Regions from separate parts of the Halopseudomonas sp. SMJS2 genome, predicted to be linked through region 4. Evidence: predicted binding sites of a transcription regulator. Region 4 holds the regulator's gene; each other region holds the start of a gene.
The links. The regulator FliA, encoded in region 4, starts transcription of late flagellar genes. The targets are predictions, from matches to a motif close to CTAAAGTTTNNNNNNNNNNNGCCGNTAA.
Positions count from the first base shown of each region.

Region 1: flgM (flagellar biosynthesis anti-sigma factor FlgM) is a predicted target of FliA. The motif match lies at 1,961-1,988, and genes of this name have one in related genera.
Region 2: QAO71_RS06870 (methyl-accepting chemotaxis protein) is a predicted target of FliA. The motif match lies at 2,267-2,294, and genes of this name have one in related genera.
Region 3: QAO71_RS13715 (methyl-accepting chemotaxis protein) is a predicted target of FliA. The motif match lies at 2,435-2,462, and genes of this name have one in related genera.

Region 1 covers NZ_CP123445.1:1,177,361-1,181,276, forward strand. The annotation lists gene QAO71_RS05625 (MFS transporter) at 1-280, shown strand, start outside; gene QAO71_RS05630 (flagellar brake protein) at 300-1,043, opposite strand; gene QAO71_RS05635 (flagellar protein FlgN) at 1,111-1,572, opposite strand; gene flgM (flagellar biosynthesis anti-sigma factor FlgM) at 1,610-1,927, opposite strand; gene flgA (flagellar basal body P-ring formation chaperone FlgA) at 2,075-2,797, opposite strand; gene QAO71_RS05650 (chemotaxis protein CheV) at 2,908-3,843, shown strand; gene QAO71_RS05655 (protein-glutamate O-methyltransferase CheR) at 3,887-3,916, shown strand, end outside.
Region 2 covers NZ_CP123445.1:1,455,716-1,459,631, forward strand. The annotation lists gene QAO71_RS06865 (Na+/H+ antiporter NhaC family protein) at 1-392, opposite strand, end outside; gene QAO71_RS06870 (methyl-accepting chemotaxis protein) at 556-2,166, opposite strand; gene QAO71_RS06875 (RimK/LysX family protein) at 2,495-3,187, shown strand; gene chrA (chromate efflux transporter) at 3,202-3,916, opposite strand, start outside.
Region 3 covers NZ_CP123445.1:2,913,181-2,917,096, forward strand. The annotation lists gene QAO71_RS13705 (fatty acid--CoA ligase) at 1-1,013, opposite strand, end outside; gene QAO71_RS13710 (acetyl-CoA C-acyltransferase) at 1,215-2,393, shown strand; gene QAO71_RS13715 (methyl-accepting chemotaxis protein) at 2,528-3,916, shown strand, end outside.
Region 4 covers NZ_CP123445.1:2,190,067-2,193,982, forward strand. The annotation lists gene QAO71_RS10245 (chemotaxis protein CheA) at 1-306, opposite strand, end outside; gene QAO71_RS10250 (protein phosphatase CheZ) at 357-1,160, opposite strand; gene QAO71_RS10255 (chemotaxis response regulator CheY) at 1,176-1,553, opposite strand; gene QAO71_RS10260 (RNA polymerase sigma factor FliA) at 1,656-2,366, opposite strand; gene QAO71_RS10265 (MinD/ParA family protein) at 2,390-3,220, opposite strand; gene flhF (flagellar biosynthesis protein FlhF) at 3,246-3,916, opposite strand, start outside.

The DNA of each region.
Region 1 (3,916 bases), 1.0 Mb from region 4:
GATGAAGTTTGGCGGCGCGCCGATGTTGTACGTCTTCATGGCTTGTAGCAGTTTGCTGCTGGTGATCTTCGTGCGGCCGGAACGGGTTACCGGAGAACATCTCGTCGAAGAGGCGCCGATCCAGTTCATGCCTGCTGCCGGTAACCTGGCCTCGTCACCGCTGGCCGCGGCCATCGACCCCCGAGTCGACGAGCAGGTGGTGATCGATCAGATGCAAGAAGAGACGGACCCTCAGGAGCAGCCGGTCGCCGAAGAGGATGATGAGCACCGGCCGGGCTAGGCTGGTAAACGAAAGCACCTCAGAACAGGTCTTCCTTCTCCAGCCGGCGTGCTTCGCGTTGCAGATAATGTACGAAGCGGTCGATTGGCCGTTGGGCCTGTGGGCTGGGCTGATGAAAGCGCAGCCCGACATGCGTGGTGCCGCTGTCCTGGTGATATTCGCGGTGGCGTATCTCCAGATTGATATCGAACTCGGCGGTATCCGGTAACAGCAGTCGGCTCAGCTCATAACGCTCTCCCGGCTGCAGCCCTTGCACGTGATTACCCAACAGGCGGGCCTTGCAGCCGGTCGCGGAAATGTCCAGCAGCTCTCCCTCGAAGCGTCGTTGATGCTTGGCGTGAATCAGCTCCACCCGGGTATCGATACTGCGTTGCACGGTGGCGCGGAACGCGCCGCGACGTTGATGGTAGATCATGCTGTGGGGCAGCGGCACGCTGAAGGCGGGGGCATCCTCGAGCATCACCCGCTGTGCATCAGCTCCCACCCAGCGCATGTGCACACCGTCCAGCCAGGCATCTATCCGAAAGCTTTCTCCCTGGCTGGCCCACTTGTCACCGATGTGCGGAATCATTTCGTCGATGAGCAGGGCCCCGTTCTGGGTATCCAGATCAACGATATAGCTCTGGAAGGTCTGGCTGCGACCATCGAAGGTGATGTTCAGAGGAATGTGAAATTGCTGCAGGTTCTTCAGCAGAATGTGAATTTCGATGCTGGCGGTAACTTCCCGGGGCGGCTGCGGGCTGCCCTCTTGTTCGAATAACATTGACACGACGGTTTCTCGCTGGCGATGGAGTCAATGTGGCTGGCTAGGCAGGCCAGCGACATCCTTGTCAGGCACGGCTTATCGGGCGCCCGGATGCGGAGCGACTGGCGTTCCCCTGACGATCGTACACATTCTGGCTGGCTTCGCCCTGGTTGCGCAGCAGGTCCAGCAATCGGGAGTTGATATGCTGGCTGTGGCGAATCAGTCTGGCATTGCGCAGGTTGGCATTCTGGCAGCGTTCGGCAGCAGTGAGGAAGTCGGTGTGCTGGGCGGCCAACGCGGGGTTATCCAGGCTGCCGATAAAGTCGGTCAGGCTTTGTGAAGCCGGTTTGCTGAGTGTTTCGCACTGGGCGGACAGGGCTTGCTCGTCAGCGACCAGAACTGCGATCAGCGGTGTCTTGGTCTTGGTCAGGGCGTCGAGAGCGTCCATATCCTGATCGAGCAGAACCTGGCGTTCCTGATCAAGCAATTCGGCGAACTGCTCGCAATGTTGTGTGGCCTGGGCAAAAAGTGCGCTGAGATCCTGCATCCTTCATTCTCCGCTGGGCTGCACGGCCACCATCAGATCACTGCTCGAGAGCGATCAGTTTGTCGGCGATCCGCGTACTGTCTATCTGATAGCTACCGTCGGCGATGGCCTGCTTGATCTGCTCGACGCGTGCGCTGTCCACTTCCGGCAGTTCCCGCAGGCGTTCTTCGATAGCCTGCAGTTGCTGCGCCTGATTGCTCAACTTGACCCCGGAGTCGGCGGCTGCCGGTTTGCCGGCGGTCGGTGCGTCGTCGCTCGGGCGTTCCGCCGCCACATCGCGCTTGCCACTGGCTGCGCCGGTCTGGCTGCTGCGGGCGGCGTTATTGGTGCCGCCGGTATTGAAATCTATGACCATGGGTGTGTCCTCAGAACCTGAATGCCTTCTGCTGTAACGGCAGCCACGGCAGAAACTTTAGGGCTGGGAGAAATAATTGTGTGACCTGCTGCACAGTTTGCATGCCTGATTGGATGGCGACAAGTATAGTCGATTCGGGATGCCACATCACATTGCCACTTCGACCTGACCGGGGCCGATGATGCGGGCCCGAATCACACGGTCCGAGCGAGTATTGCGCACCCTGATCTGGCTGCCGGTACTGCCGCTTTCCAGCGCCTCGCCCGGCATGCGCACCGAGACCCGGCTGTTGGCCGCGCTGATCACCACCTTGTCACCGCGCTTTACCGTTTCGTCCTGCTCCAGCTGGTTGGCGCCCAGTACGCTGTCAGCGGCAACCGGACGCCGGGTGCGCAGACCGATGGCTTGCTCCGGGCGTGTCAGATAGCTGCCGCTGAGGTTGCCGACGTTGCGTTCAAGCAGGGTGACATCACCGGCGCTGATGACGCCATGGCGTGGTAGCGGGCGGGTAGTCACCACCACCGGCTGGAACAGGTCGACAGTCGCCGGCACGAACAGCCGCCATTGCACCTCACTATCACAACTGATGCGTACAGTGACGCGCCCGATTGGTACTTCCGGGCTTTCCAGATTGGCCTGGATCGCGTCGGCCGGGCACAATGGCAGCCGCAGCCGCGGATCGAGTCGGCTGACCGTGATCTCGAAACGCGCCTCGGCGGTACTGCTGGCAAGATGTGCGGCAACTTTCTGTTCAAGATAGTCGGTGGTCGTGCCGATAAGCTGATCAATAAGCGGACTGGCATTCAGACTGCTGGAACTCAGCAGCGCAATAGCCGCGATCAGTTTGATGAGAAATGCCGGTAACTGCATGGAATCCGAAGCCCTGACTCAAGTGACGCCGTCAAAATGCCGGCGTCGAATGTGTGCTGATGAAAGTGGTGCAAGGACCATGCCTGGTTTGTATCTGAGAGGAGCTATTCATGGCTGGCATAATGGATTCGGTAGACAAGCGCACCCAATTGGTCGGACAGAATCGGCTCGAGCTGCTGCTCTTCCGGCTGGGCGGTCGGCAGCTGTACGGCATTAACGTATTCAAGGTCAAGGAGGTGCTCCAGTGCCCCCGGCTGACCTCGTTGCCCAAGCTGAATCCAATGGTGCGGGGCGTGGCACATATCCGCGGTGGAACCTTGCCGATCATTGATCTGGGCAAGGCCACGGGTGGTCGGGAGCTGGAGGACCTGTCCTCCGCGTTTGTCATCATCACCGAGTACAACAGCCGGGTACAGGGCTTTCTGGTGCGAGCCGTGGAACGCATCGTCAATCTGAACTGGTCCGACGTGCATGCGCCGCCCAAGGGCGCCGGCCGGGAGCACTACCTGACCGCAGTAACGCGGGTCGATGAGCAAATGGTGGAAATCATCGACGTGGAGAAGGTGCTGGCCGAAGTGCTCGCCGGTGAGCGGACCGTGCCGCAGCAGGCACAGACTGAGGAAGTACAGACGCTGGCGGCCACCACCAGTCGCAAGGTGTTGGTGGTCGATGACTCGACGGTGGCGCGCAAGCAGGTCATCCGCTGCCTGGAGACTTTGGGCATCGAGGTGATTGCGCTGAACGATGGTCGCCAGGCGCTGGACTGGCTGAAGGCCGAAGCCGATGCCGGCGTTCAGGTGAGCGATTCGCTGTTGATGCTGATTTCGGATATCGAAATGCCGGAGATGGACGGTTACACTCTCACGGCCGAGGTCAGAAGTGATCCGCGAATGGAGGGCCTGCATGTCATGCTGCACACCTCGCTTTCCGGCGTATTCAACCAGGCCATGGTGCGCAAGGTTGGCGCGGATGCCTTTCTGGCGAAATTCAACCCTGACGATCTGGCTGACCGGGTTATCCAGCGTCTGCAGGCGACCGACACATGAAGCCTGATAGCATCTGCCATGCATCTGGCCTGGAGCGAACTGCGTGAGCATTGCTGATCAGAGTTTCAACCTG
Region 2 (3,916 bases), 730 kb from region 4:
GGCGGGACCAGCAGCGGAATGAAGGCGATATGGATCGGCAGGATATTCTGCGAGGCCAGGGCTACCACCAGCAGCATGAACAGGAGAATGATGCGCAGTTTCCCGGTACCACCTTCGCGCTGGCCGTTGATCATGAGCAGGGCGCGGTCCGCCAAAGCGTGTGCGGTGCCGGATTTGGCGATCGCCACGGCGAAGGCGCCGAGCAAGGCATAGCTCAGGGCTACGTTGGCACCTTTACCTAGGCCATTCTGAAATGCCTGCAGAGTGGCATCCAGACTCAAGCCGCCCAGCAGGCCACCGGTAACGGCGCCGATAATCAGCGCCACGACTACGTGTACACGGCACAGGCTCAGGATGAGCATTACTGCTACCGCAACGACCACTGCGTTCATGGTTACGTCCTGTTCGAAAGATCAATTGCAAGGGAGGGCGCGTACTCTGCCGCATGGTTCTGGTGCTGTCAAAAGTTCCAGATGAAATTGTTTCGGGTCAATACCTGGCCGGTGCACCGCAAACCGGCGTCCATGGACGCCGTTGCGACTAGGCACCGCTGCCTCAGATTCTGAAGCGCCCGATCAACCCGCTGATCTGCTGACCGATGCGCGCCAGATGCTGGCTGGCCTGGGCCGTCTGCTGGGCGCCGTCGGTGGTTTCCCGAGCCAGCTCCGCCGCCTCGGTCACGTTGCGGTTCACATCTTCCACCACGGTGGACTGCTGGGTGGTTGCGCTGGCAATGGACGCATTCAGGCTGACCAGATGCTGCATCGAGGTGGCGATCTGTTCCAGCGCCTGTCCTGCGGCATTGACCTGCTCGACGCTGAGCTCGGAATAGCGGCTGCTTTCGTTGATCACGCTGACCACCGATTCGGTATTGGTCTGCAGGCGGGTGATCATGCCGTGGATTTCCTCGGTGGACTTCTGGGTGCGCTGGGCCAGGTTGCGCACCTCATCCGCCACCACAGCGAAACCGCGGCCCATTTCGCCGGCGCGGGCGGCCTCGATGGCGGCGTTGAGCGCCAGCAGGTTGGTCTGCTCAGCAATGGCGCGGATCACATCCAGTACCGTGGCAATCTCCCGGGCATCGGCAGACAGCGTAGCCATGTGGTCCACTGCGGTATTCACGCTGGTAGACAGGTGCTGAATCTGCGCGATGGTCTTCTCCACCTGCCCCCGGCCGAAATCAGCGCCCTCGTTGGCGTTCTCCACTTCCTGCGCGGCGGCGTTGGCATTCTGCGCCACGTCCTGTACGCCGTAGGTAATCTCATTGACCGCTGTGGCCATGAGTTCCATGCGTTCGGACTGGCGGGTCATGCCAGCGAGACTGGCATGGCTGATCTGGTCCAGTTGCTGGCTGGCACTGATCATCTGGTTGGCGCCGTCGCCCAGTTGCTGAATCAGCTTGCGCAGATTGCCGGTGAAGGTATTGAAGTGCCGGGCCAGCAGGGCCAGCTCATCCTGCCCTCTGGCGTCCAGCGTGCGTGTCAGGTCACCGTCGCCATCGGCGATCTCACTCATGGCTCGCACCACATGATCCAGCGGCCGGGTGATGCTGCGGCCGATGACATACAGGCTGGCAATCATGATCAGTAGGATCACCGCTACCACCGACAGCGCCCAGATGACCTGGGTACGGAACCGGCTCTCCATTTCGGTCAGCAGGATGCCGGTGCCGATCATGTAATCCCAAGGCTTGAAATGGGTGAACGCGGCCAGGCGGCGGACCGGCGTACCCTCGCCAACGGTGCCGCCCGGTTTGACCCAGTCATATTCGTAGTAGCCGGTACCCTGGTTGCGTGCCAGCTTGACCATCTCCTGGATGACGCTGACGGAGCCGTCGCGACCCAGGGTGCTGAGGTCGACACCTTCGGTTTCCGGTGCGAAGGGGTGCATGCGCATGACATAGTCCATGCCATTGACCCAGAAATACTCGTTGCCGTCGTAGCGCAAGCCGCGCAGGGTTTCGAGTGCCTGCTGCCGCGCCTGCTCGCCGGTGAGTTCGCCACTGAGTTCCCGGGCGTGGTAATGGGCCAGCAGCCCATGTGCGGTTTCCACCAGGTGGGTGGCTTTGGTGATCTGAGCGGAATGGATTTCCTTGCGCAGATGGTCGAGTGAAATGAAAGTAAGCACCAGCAAGCTGGCGAGCGAGACAATCAGGATGAGCCACATCCGTTGGTTAATTCTTATTCTGCGCAACAGGTCCATTCTTCCCTCTCCGGCATCTGTTTTCTGGTAACTGCGGCCTGGCTGAGCCAGACTACCTTCTGCTTTATCGGTCGGATTGGCGGATACTGAAGTACTTTTCACTTGCTGGCCAGTGTCGATAGGCCACTATTCGTCAGCTGAATCTCTCTGTACGGCGATCCAGCTGCAACTCCGCGCCATTGTGGAGCTTCCGGTGGTTGCTACGGCGTGCTAAATTGCCGCCGCTGTTCGGCAGGGATGGCACTTTTCGCCTACGCCCCGGTCTATCTGTTTGTTTCCCAAAGGATATTTTATGCAGTTATCTATCAAGAGCTTGTCCCTCGCAGCCCTATTGAGCACAGCCGTGGTATCCAATGGTGTGATTGCGGATGCCAAAGAAGCCATCGACCCGCCGGAAGAGGCCGTTCTGACCGAAGATATCGCCGGCAAAGTAGTGGTCGGCTGGGTCGAGAAGGGGCTGATCCTGCCCGAGGAAGCCGTCGTCAAGGTCAAAGTGGATTCCGGCGCGCTGACTTCGTCCATGCATGCGGTGAACATGGAACGCTTCACCCGCAAGGGCAAGCGGTGGGTGCGTTACGACGTACCGGTGGTGGATGCTGATACTGGAAACAAGGTCACCCTGCATTTCGAGCGTCCGGTATATAGACAGATGACCGTGCGCGGCGCCGGTGGCGAGGACTATCGGCCGGTGGTGAAGATGCGCATGTGCATTGGTAACCGGGTCTACGAGGAGCAGTTCTCCTTGCGCGATCGCAGCGATATGACCTACCCGGTTCTGCTTGGTCGACGTACCATCGAACACATCGGTCTGATCGACGTATCCGATACCTTCATGCTGCCACTGGACTGCCCGGATGCGGCCAGCGAAGACGAGCGCGACCGGCAGCAGCAGATGAAGGAAGACGCCAATCTGGTGGATGACAGCCAGATCGACCAGCCGTCAGAAGCGGAAGAAGAAGACGACGAGCAGGAAGGCGGTGAGTGAGCCGTCAGGCCATCTCAAGCTGACAGCCAGCCCAGCACCGCCGTGGCGAGAACTACCAGCCACGGCGGCAGTTTCCAGAATACCAATGCAACGAGCGCAGCCAGCGCCAGGGCGAAGCTCTGCGGCGTAGTAATGGCGCTGGTCCACACCGGCTGATACAGCGCCGCCAGCAGCAGGCCCACCACCGCAGCATTGATACCCGCCAGCGCCGCCCGGGTGCGGGGGCTGTGACGCAGCTGCGCCCAGAACGGCAGCGCACCGATCACCAGCAGAAACGATGGCAGGAAGATCGCCAGCAGGCAGATCAGCCCAGTGACCCAGCCGGGCGGGCCGAAATCCATCGCCGTGCCGAGGAAGGCGGAGAAGGTAAACAGCGGACCGGGCACGGCCTGGGTTGCGCCATAGCCCGCCAGAAAGGTATCGATATCCACCCAGCCGGGTTGCACCGTTTCCGCCTCCAGCAGTGGCAACACTACATGCCCACCACCGAACACCAGTGAGCCTGCTCGATAGAAGCTGTCCACCAATGCCAGCATCTGGCTGGGGATCAGTGTGACCAGCAGGGGCAAGCCAAGCAGGAGAAGGAAAAACAGCGCCAAGGCCATCGAGCCGGTTCGACGCGTGATATGGACTGGCAATTCATCCTGCTGTTCATCTGTGTCGGGGCTGACGAGCAAGAGACCGAGCAAACCGGCAATCAATAGAATCAGCGGCTGGCTCCAGATGAAG
Region 3 (3,916 bases), 720 kb from region 4:
CAGGTTTCCGACATGCCGTAGGCCCCGGACAGGCGAATGCCCCGGGCGCCAGCCGTCTTGTACAAGCCGCGGGTCAGGGCGCTGCCGCCGATGATGATTTTCATCCCACCGAAGTCGTGTCCCTCGGCTGCCTTGGCATTGAGCAGCATCTGCAGAATGGTCGGTACGCAATGCGAGTAAGTCACCTGCTCCTGCTGGATCAGCTTGACCAGCAGCTCCGGCTCGTAACGGCCGGGATAGACCTGTTTTACACCGAGCATGGTCGCGGTGTAGGGCATGCCCCAGGCATGCACATGGAACATCGGCGTGATCGGCATGTAGACGTCGCGGTTACTGAGCAGTTGCTCATGCCCAAGGCCATTGAGCATGCCGGCCTGGGTCAGGGTGTGAAGTACCAATTGCCGGTGGGTGAAATACACACCCTTGGGGTTGCCGGTGGTGCCGGTGGTGTAAAAGGTGGTGGCGACCGAATTCTCGTCGAAATCGGCGAACTCGTAAGTGCTGTCCGCCGCAGCCAGCAACTGTTCATACTCACCGGCGAACCCGCGCAGTTCGGCAACCTTGTCCTCACCGTCGGTGAGCAAAATGGTCGACGTCACTGTGGTCAGTTGCGGCTCAATGGCCTGGTACAACGGCAGGAATTCGCTGTTGACCAACACCATGATGTCGTCAGCGTGATTCATGGTGTACACGATCTGCTCCGGCGACAGCCGTACATTCACGGTGTGCAGCACCGCGCCAATCATCGGAATGGCAAACATGCATTCCAGATAACGGTGGCTGTCCCAATCCAGTACCGCCACGGTATCCCCGGCCTTGACCCCCGCCTGGGTCAGCGCATTGGCCAGCCGGCAGATACGCTGGTTGAAGGTGGCATAGTCGTAACGGCTGATGTCCCGATAGACAATTTCCTGCGAGGCTTCATAACGCACCCCCGACAGCAACAGGTTCTTGATCAGCAACGGCGTGGAGTGAGCCTGCTCGGTGGGCGGTAAAATCCGTGTATTCAACATGATGCGACCTTTCTTGTTGTTGGCTTGCCGGGGCCTGCCCCGCGGTTCTGCATTTAATATAGCGACAGCGGAGCAGGACAACCATGGCTCTTGTGTATCCCGATCATACAAAGGTTTGCAGTCGACAATAAGGGTTTAAAGCGCGTATAAAGTCGCTTGATGACCATAAATAAACAATCAGTCATATTTTCAGGAGTCACCATGTCCGAAAGCATTGTCATTGTCAGCGGCGTCCGTACGCCCATGGGTGGTTTTCAGGGAAGCCTGTCGAGCGTATCGGCGGTAGATCTTGGCGCTCTGGTCATCCGCGAGGCGGTGGCACGGGCCGGCATCGCCCCGGCGGATGTCGAAGAGGTGATCATGGGTTGCGTATTGCCAGCCGGCCTCAAGCAGGGTCCCGCCCGCCAGGCCAGTCTCAAGGCCGGGCTACCCAGCGCCACCGGCTGCACCACCATCAACAAGCTCTGCGGTTCAGGCATGAAGGCAGTGATGATGGCGACTGACATGCTCAAGGCTGGCTCCAATCAGATCATGCTCGCCGGCGGTATGGAAAGCATGTCCAATGCCCCCTACGTGATCGAGAAAGCGCGCGGCGGGCTGCGCATGGGCCATGGCGAAATCAAGGACCACATGTTCCTCGACGGCCTGGAAGATGCGCAGACCGGTCGGCTGATGGGCTCCTTCGCCCAGGAAACCGCGACCAAGTACGGTCTGACCCGCGAAGATATGGATGCCTACGCCATCGAGTCCCTGACCCGGGCCAAGAAGGCCATTGACAGTGGCGCCCTGAACAGCGAAATCATTCCGGTGACCGTGGCCTCGCGCAAGGGCGACGTGGTAGTCAAGGATGATGAACAGCCGCACAACGCCAATATCGAGAAGATTCCCGGCCTGCGTCCGGCCTTCGCCAAGGACGGCACCATCACCGCTGCCAACGCCAGCTCGATCTCCGATGGTGCCAGTGCCCTGCTGCTGATGACCGAGTCCGAAGCCAAGCGTCGCGGCCTCCAGCCGCTGGCCCGGATCGTCGGCCACGCCACCCAGAGCCAGGACCCGAGCGAGTTCACCCTCGCCCCGGTCGGTGCCATGACCAACCTGTTCAACAAGATCGGCTGGAGCAAGGATGATGTCGATCTGTTCGAGATCAACGAAGCCTTCGCCATGGTCACCATGCTGGCCATGCGCGAACACGGGCTGGATCACAGCAAGGTCAACATCTTTGGCGGCGCCTGCGCCCAGGGTCACCCGGTGGGCTCCACCGGCTCGCGGCTGATCGTGACGCTGATCAACGCCCTGCAACAGACCGGCGGCCAGCGTGGCGTGGCCTCGTTGTGCATCGGTGGCGGTGAAGCGACTGCGGTAGCCATCGAACTGGTGTGACCAATGGCTGACGCCTGCCCGCTGGGCGGGCGTCTTTCGCCCTCAAGCTCCCTGTCTCGCTGCCGATACGACCTTGACGTAACCGACCGGGCACCTTCTGGCCCGGCTTTCCGTTTTCCAAGGTACAGGCGGCCATGAACCTCAAATTCAGTCATAAAATCCTGCTTGCCGGCTGCGGCATCGTCATTCTGGCGTTCTCTCTATTCGCGCTGTACAACGATTATCTGCAACGCAACAGCATTGGTAACAATCTGGAATTCTCCATCGACCAAGCCGGAAAGCTCACCGCCAGCAGCGTAGAGAACTGGCTCAGCGGCCGCCTGTTGTTAATGGAGAACCTGGCCGAGAACATCGCCAACCACCCGCTGGAAACTACCCGGGCTGAGCTGGTTGGCCAACCGACCTTCAGTTCGCAGTACCTACTCACTTACCTTGGCAGTGCCGATGGCAGCCTCATCCAGCATCCGCCTGTGGAGCTGCCCGACGACTTCGATGCCCGCACCCGGCCGTGGTATACCGATGCGGTGAAGGCCAACGGCAGCATCCTGACCAAACCTTATCTCGATCAGGTCACCAATGGATTGGTATTGACCATGGCCACACCGGTCACGCGTCATGGTCAACTCGCTGGCGTGGTCGGCGCTGACCTCAGCTTGGACACCCTCGTCGGCATCATCAATTCGGTGGACTTCGGTGGTCTGGGCCATGCGTTCCTGGTCAGTGATAGCGGTCAGATCCTGGTCTCTCCCGAACAGTCCCACTTGATGAAGCACCTCAAGGAGATCTACAGCGCGAGCGAGTTGCGTATGGAGCGGGAGCTGCAGCAAGTACAGCTGGATGGTCAGGAGCGCATGCTGTCCTTTACGCCGATCAGCGGCCTGCCCTCGGTGAACTGGTATATCGGCCTGTCCATCGATCGGGACCAGGCCTACGCCCCGCTGGCGCAGTTCCGCACCTCGGCGATCATCGCCATGCTGGTCGCGGTAGCCGCCATTGCCATGCTGCTGAGCCTGCTGATCAAAATACTGATGCGTCCGCTGCAGAACATGGGCCGGGCGATGGCGGATATCGCCGACGGTGAAGGTGATCTGACCCGCCGGCTGGCGGTCGAAAGCCGCGACGAATTCGGTGAGCTGAGCGCCTCGTTCAATCAGTTCGTCGAACGCATCCATGCCTCCATCAGCGAAGTGGCCTCTGCTACAGGTCAGGTGCATGACCTGGCGGTGCGGGTAATGAACGCGTCCAACTCGTCCATTGCCGGCTCCAACGAACAGAGCGCTCGCACCGAAAGCGTGGCCGCAGCCATCAACGAGCTGGGCGCCGCCGCTCAGGAAATTGCCCGCAACGCGGCCGACGCCTCCAACCAGGCCAGCAACGCCAGCGAGCAAGCGGAAGATGGGCGGCAAGTCATGGCCAGGACCATTCAGGCGATGACTGCCCTGTCCGATACCATCAATACCTCGCGGGAACAGATCGAGACCCTGAATACCAGTACCGAGGACATTAGCCATATCCTCGATGTG
Region 4 (3,916 bases):
CATGCCATTGATGGCATCCAGTGCCTGCAGCACCACATCCATCAGTTCGGCGTCGACCTGCCGCTCACCCTTTCGCAGGATGTCGAATACATTCTCGGCGATATGACAGCAGGCGACCAGGGCATCCAGCTGCAGAAAGCCGGCACCACCCTTGACGGTATGAAAACCACGAAAAATGGCATTGAGCAGATCGGTATCGCCCGGGCGGTTTTCCAGATCCACCAGCTGCTCCGACAACAACTCGAGAATTTCCCCAGCCTCTACCAGAAAGTCCTGGAGAATTTCTTCATCCGCATCAAAGCTCATTCAACGCTCCCTTGCCCCAGCGACAATAATACTAACGGTGTCACCAGCCTCTAGAACCCGAGGCTGGACAGCAGGTCATCGACTTCATCCTGTCCCGACACCACATCATCCCTCTTATCGGCATGAATCTGCGGACCTTCACCCTGAGGCGAGGTTTTTTTCCTATCCAGCCCCGGAAGGTTATGCTGAATACCCGCCATCCGATCGACCTGACCGGCCATGCGCACCAGGTTCAGCAGGCTTTCCTCGACATCGTGCACCAGGGTAATGACCCGTTTGATCACCTGACCGGTGAGGTCCTGGTAATCCTGGGCCATGAGAATGTCGTTCAGATTCGCTGACACTTCACCGCTCTGCTGCTCGCTGCGCTCAAGGAACGCCAGAATGTTGCGCGACAGCTCGCGGAATTCCGCCGCGCTCATCTCGCGGCGCTGCAGCCGCGCCCACTCGGTGCGCAGGTTCGCCGCCTCTTGGCCCAGCGCGGACACCACCGGAGCGCTGCTCTCAACCAGATCCATGGTGCGGTTGGCGGCCTTGTCGGTCAGCCGAACGACGTAGTCCAGACGGTCCGAGGCGTCGGAAATCTTCGATGCCTCGGTCGCTTCGGCATCGCCGTCCAGCGTGCGGGCCGTGTCTATCTGAAAATTGATGATCGAGTTGTGCAGCGCACGGGTCAGCTTACCGACTTCGTAATACAGGCTGCGGTCGCGGGCCTGATTGATCTCGTGTATGACCAGTACTGCCTCGCCGTAGTCCCCCTCTTCGAGGTGGTCCACCAGCTTCCGGGCATTGTTTTTCAGGGAATGCTCGAATTCATCAGCGATTGCCTGGCCGGGATTGTTGCTCAGTGCCATAACGCCCCCCGGTGCCTATCTGGCCTCGATTCGCTCGAAAACCTTTTCGATCTTTTCCTTCAGTGCCTGGGCAGTGAAAGGTTTGACCACATAGCCGTTCACCCCGGCCTGAGCTGCTTCGATGATCTGGTCACGCTTGGCTTCGGCAGTCACCATCAGCACCGGCAGGTGTTTCAGGCGCTCGTCGGCGCGCACGGCGCGCAGCAGGTCGATACCGCTCATGCCGGGCATATTCCAGTCGGTTACCAGAAAATCGAAACTGCCGCTCTGCAGCATCGGCAGCGCGGTGGTGCCATCGTCCGCTTCGGCGGTATTGGTAAAGCCCAGATCCCGCAACAGATTCTTGATAATGCGTCGCATCGTCGAAAAATCATCGACGATGAGAATTTTCATGTTCTTGTCCAAGTCGACCTCCATACAAACCAGAAGAAGCGCACTTGCGTGCGCCTCGCGAAACTGTTGCTACTGACCAGGCGAAGCGCTGGGAAAGCCGGATCAATCGTCGCGCCAATCGGCCATCCGTGCGCGCAGGCGGGCGGCACATTGGCTGTGCAACTGACTGACCCTGGACTCGCTGACGCCGAGCACCGCACCGATCTCCTTGAGGTTCAGTTCCTCATCGTAATACAGCGACAGCACCAGTTGCTCGCGCTCGGGCAACCGACCTATCGCCTCGGCCAGCGCCTTGCGAAAACGTTCATCCTCCACTCCGTCGAGGGCTTCATGGTCAGAGCCGACTTCGGCCGGCGCCCCGGCCTCCAGCAGATCTTCGAAGCTGAACAGCCGACTGCCGGCCGTGTCGTTGAGAATCGCATAGTAATCTTCGAGGCTCATATCCAATTCGGCAGCAACCTCGTGATCTTTAGCGTCACGACCTACTTTTGCTTCAACGGCGCGGATCGCGCTGCTGACCAGGCGGGTGTTACGGTGGACCGAGCGGGGGGCCCAATCACCCTTGCGCACATCATCCAGCATGGCGCCACGGATCCGGATACCAGCATAGGTCTCGAAGCTGGCACCCTTGCCATGATCGAATTTGCGTGCAGCCTCCAGCAGGCCCAGCATGCCGGCCTGTATCAGGTCTTCCACCTGCACGCTGGCTGGCAGGCGCGCCAGCATATGGTAGGCAATCCGCTTGACCAGCGGCGCGAACTGCTGCACCAGGCGGTCCTGCTCATTGGCCACGCCCATGGTGCGCGCATACATATTGACGCCACCTCCCCCCACGCTCATGAAGGGGTTCCGGTTCCGGTCCGCTGCACCAGGCGTTCGACGAAGAATTCCAGGTGCCCACGGGGGCTGGATGGCAACGGCCAGCCGTCCACGTTGCGTGCGATGGCGCGAAATGCCAGCGAAGCCTTGCTGCGCGGAAAAGCTTCATAGGTGGCGCGCTGTTTCTGTGCCGCCTTGCGCACTGTCTCGTCGTAAGGCACAGCGCCGACATACTGCAGCGCCACTTCCAGGAAGCGGTCGGTCACCTGCAGCAGTTTGTTGAATACGTTGTGACCTTCCTGGGGGCTGTGCACCATGCTCGCCAGGATGCGGAAGCGGGAAACACCGTGGTCGCGGTTGAGCAGCTTGATCAGCGCGTAGGCGTCGGTGATCGAAGTAGGTTCATCGCATACCACCACGATCACTTCCTGGGCAGCGCGCACAAAACTGACCACCGAATCGCCGATACCAGCGGCGGTATCGACCAGCAGGACATCCATGTCATCACCGATATCGCTGAAGGCTTGGATCAGGCCAGCATGTTCACGCGGCCCCAGGTTGACCATCTCCGCCGCGCCGGACGCCGCCGGGACGATACGAATACCACCCGGCCCGTTGATCATCACCTCACGCAGATCGCAGTTGCCGGCCAGAACGTCCGCCAGGGTCGCCTTGGGCCGCAGACCCAGCTGTACATCGACATTGGCCAGCCCCAGGTCTGCGTCCATCAACACCACTCGACGGCCGAGCTCTGCCAGCGCCAGGGCGAGGTTGACCGACACATTGGTCTTGCCCACGCCGCCCTTGCCGCCAGTGATTGCAATTACCTGAACCGGATGATTGCCCATCTGTGCTGTCGCCTTTCTCAATTCGTTAACTTGCGCACTGGTTGTGGAGTATACCGGCAAACACATCGGCCATGGTCTGGTCCTCGGCCATCTCGTTACCGGCCAGACCAACCGCGCGACTGACCAATTGGTGACCAACACCACGAGACAAATCATCCGGGATGCGCTGGCCATCGGCCACATAGGCTACCGGGAGACGCTGTTCCATGGCCAGCCCCAATGCTTCGCCCAGCGTAGCAGCTTCGTCGACCTTGGTCAGAATGCAGCCGACCGGATGACAGCAGCGATAATTGTGCCAGGCGGCCTGAAGCACCCGATACTGGCTGGTCGCCGCCAGCACCAGCAGAGTGCTGATGCGCGCACCCTGGGCCGCGAGTTCGCTCAGTTGGCCACGCAGTTGCGGGTCCTGGGCTTGCAGGCCGGCGGTATCGACCAATACCAGTCGCTTGTTGCCGAACTCCTCCAGTACCTCGCTCAGGCTGTTCTGTTCATCGACCACCCGCACCGGTACGTTGAGAATGCGGCCCAGGGTACGCAGCTGTTCATGGGCACCAATACGGTAGGTGTCCATGGTGACCAGCGCCACATTCTGGCTGCCGTGCTTGAGCACATAGCGTGCCGCCAGCTTGCCCAGAGTGGTGGTTTTGCCGGCGCCGGTCGGGCCAACCAGGGCAATCACCCCGCCCCGGTCGATCA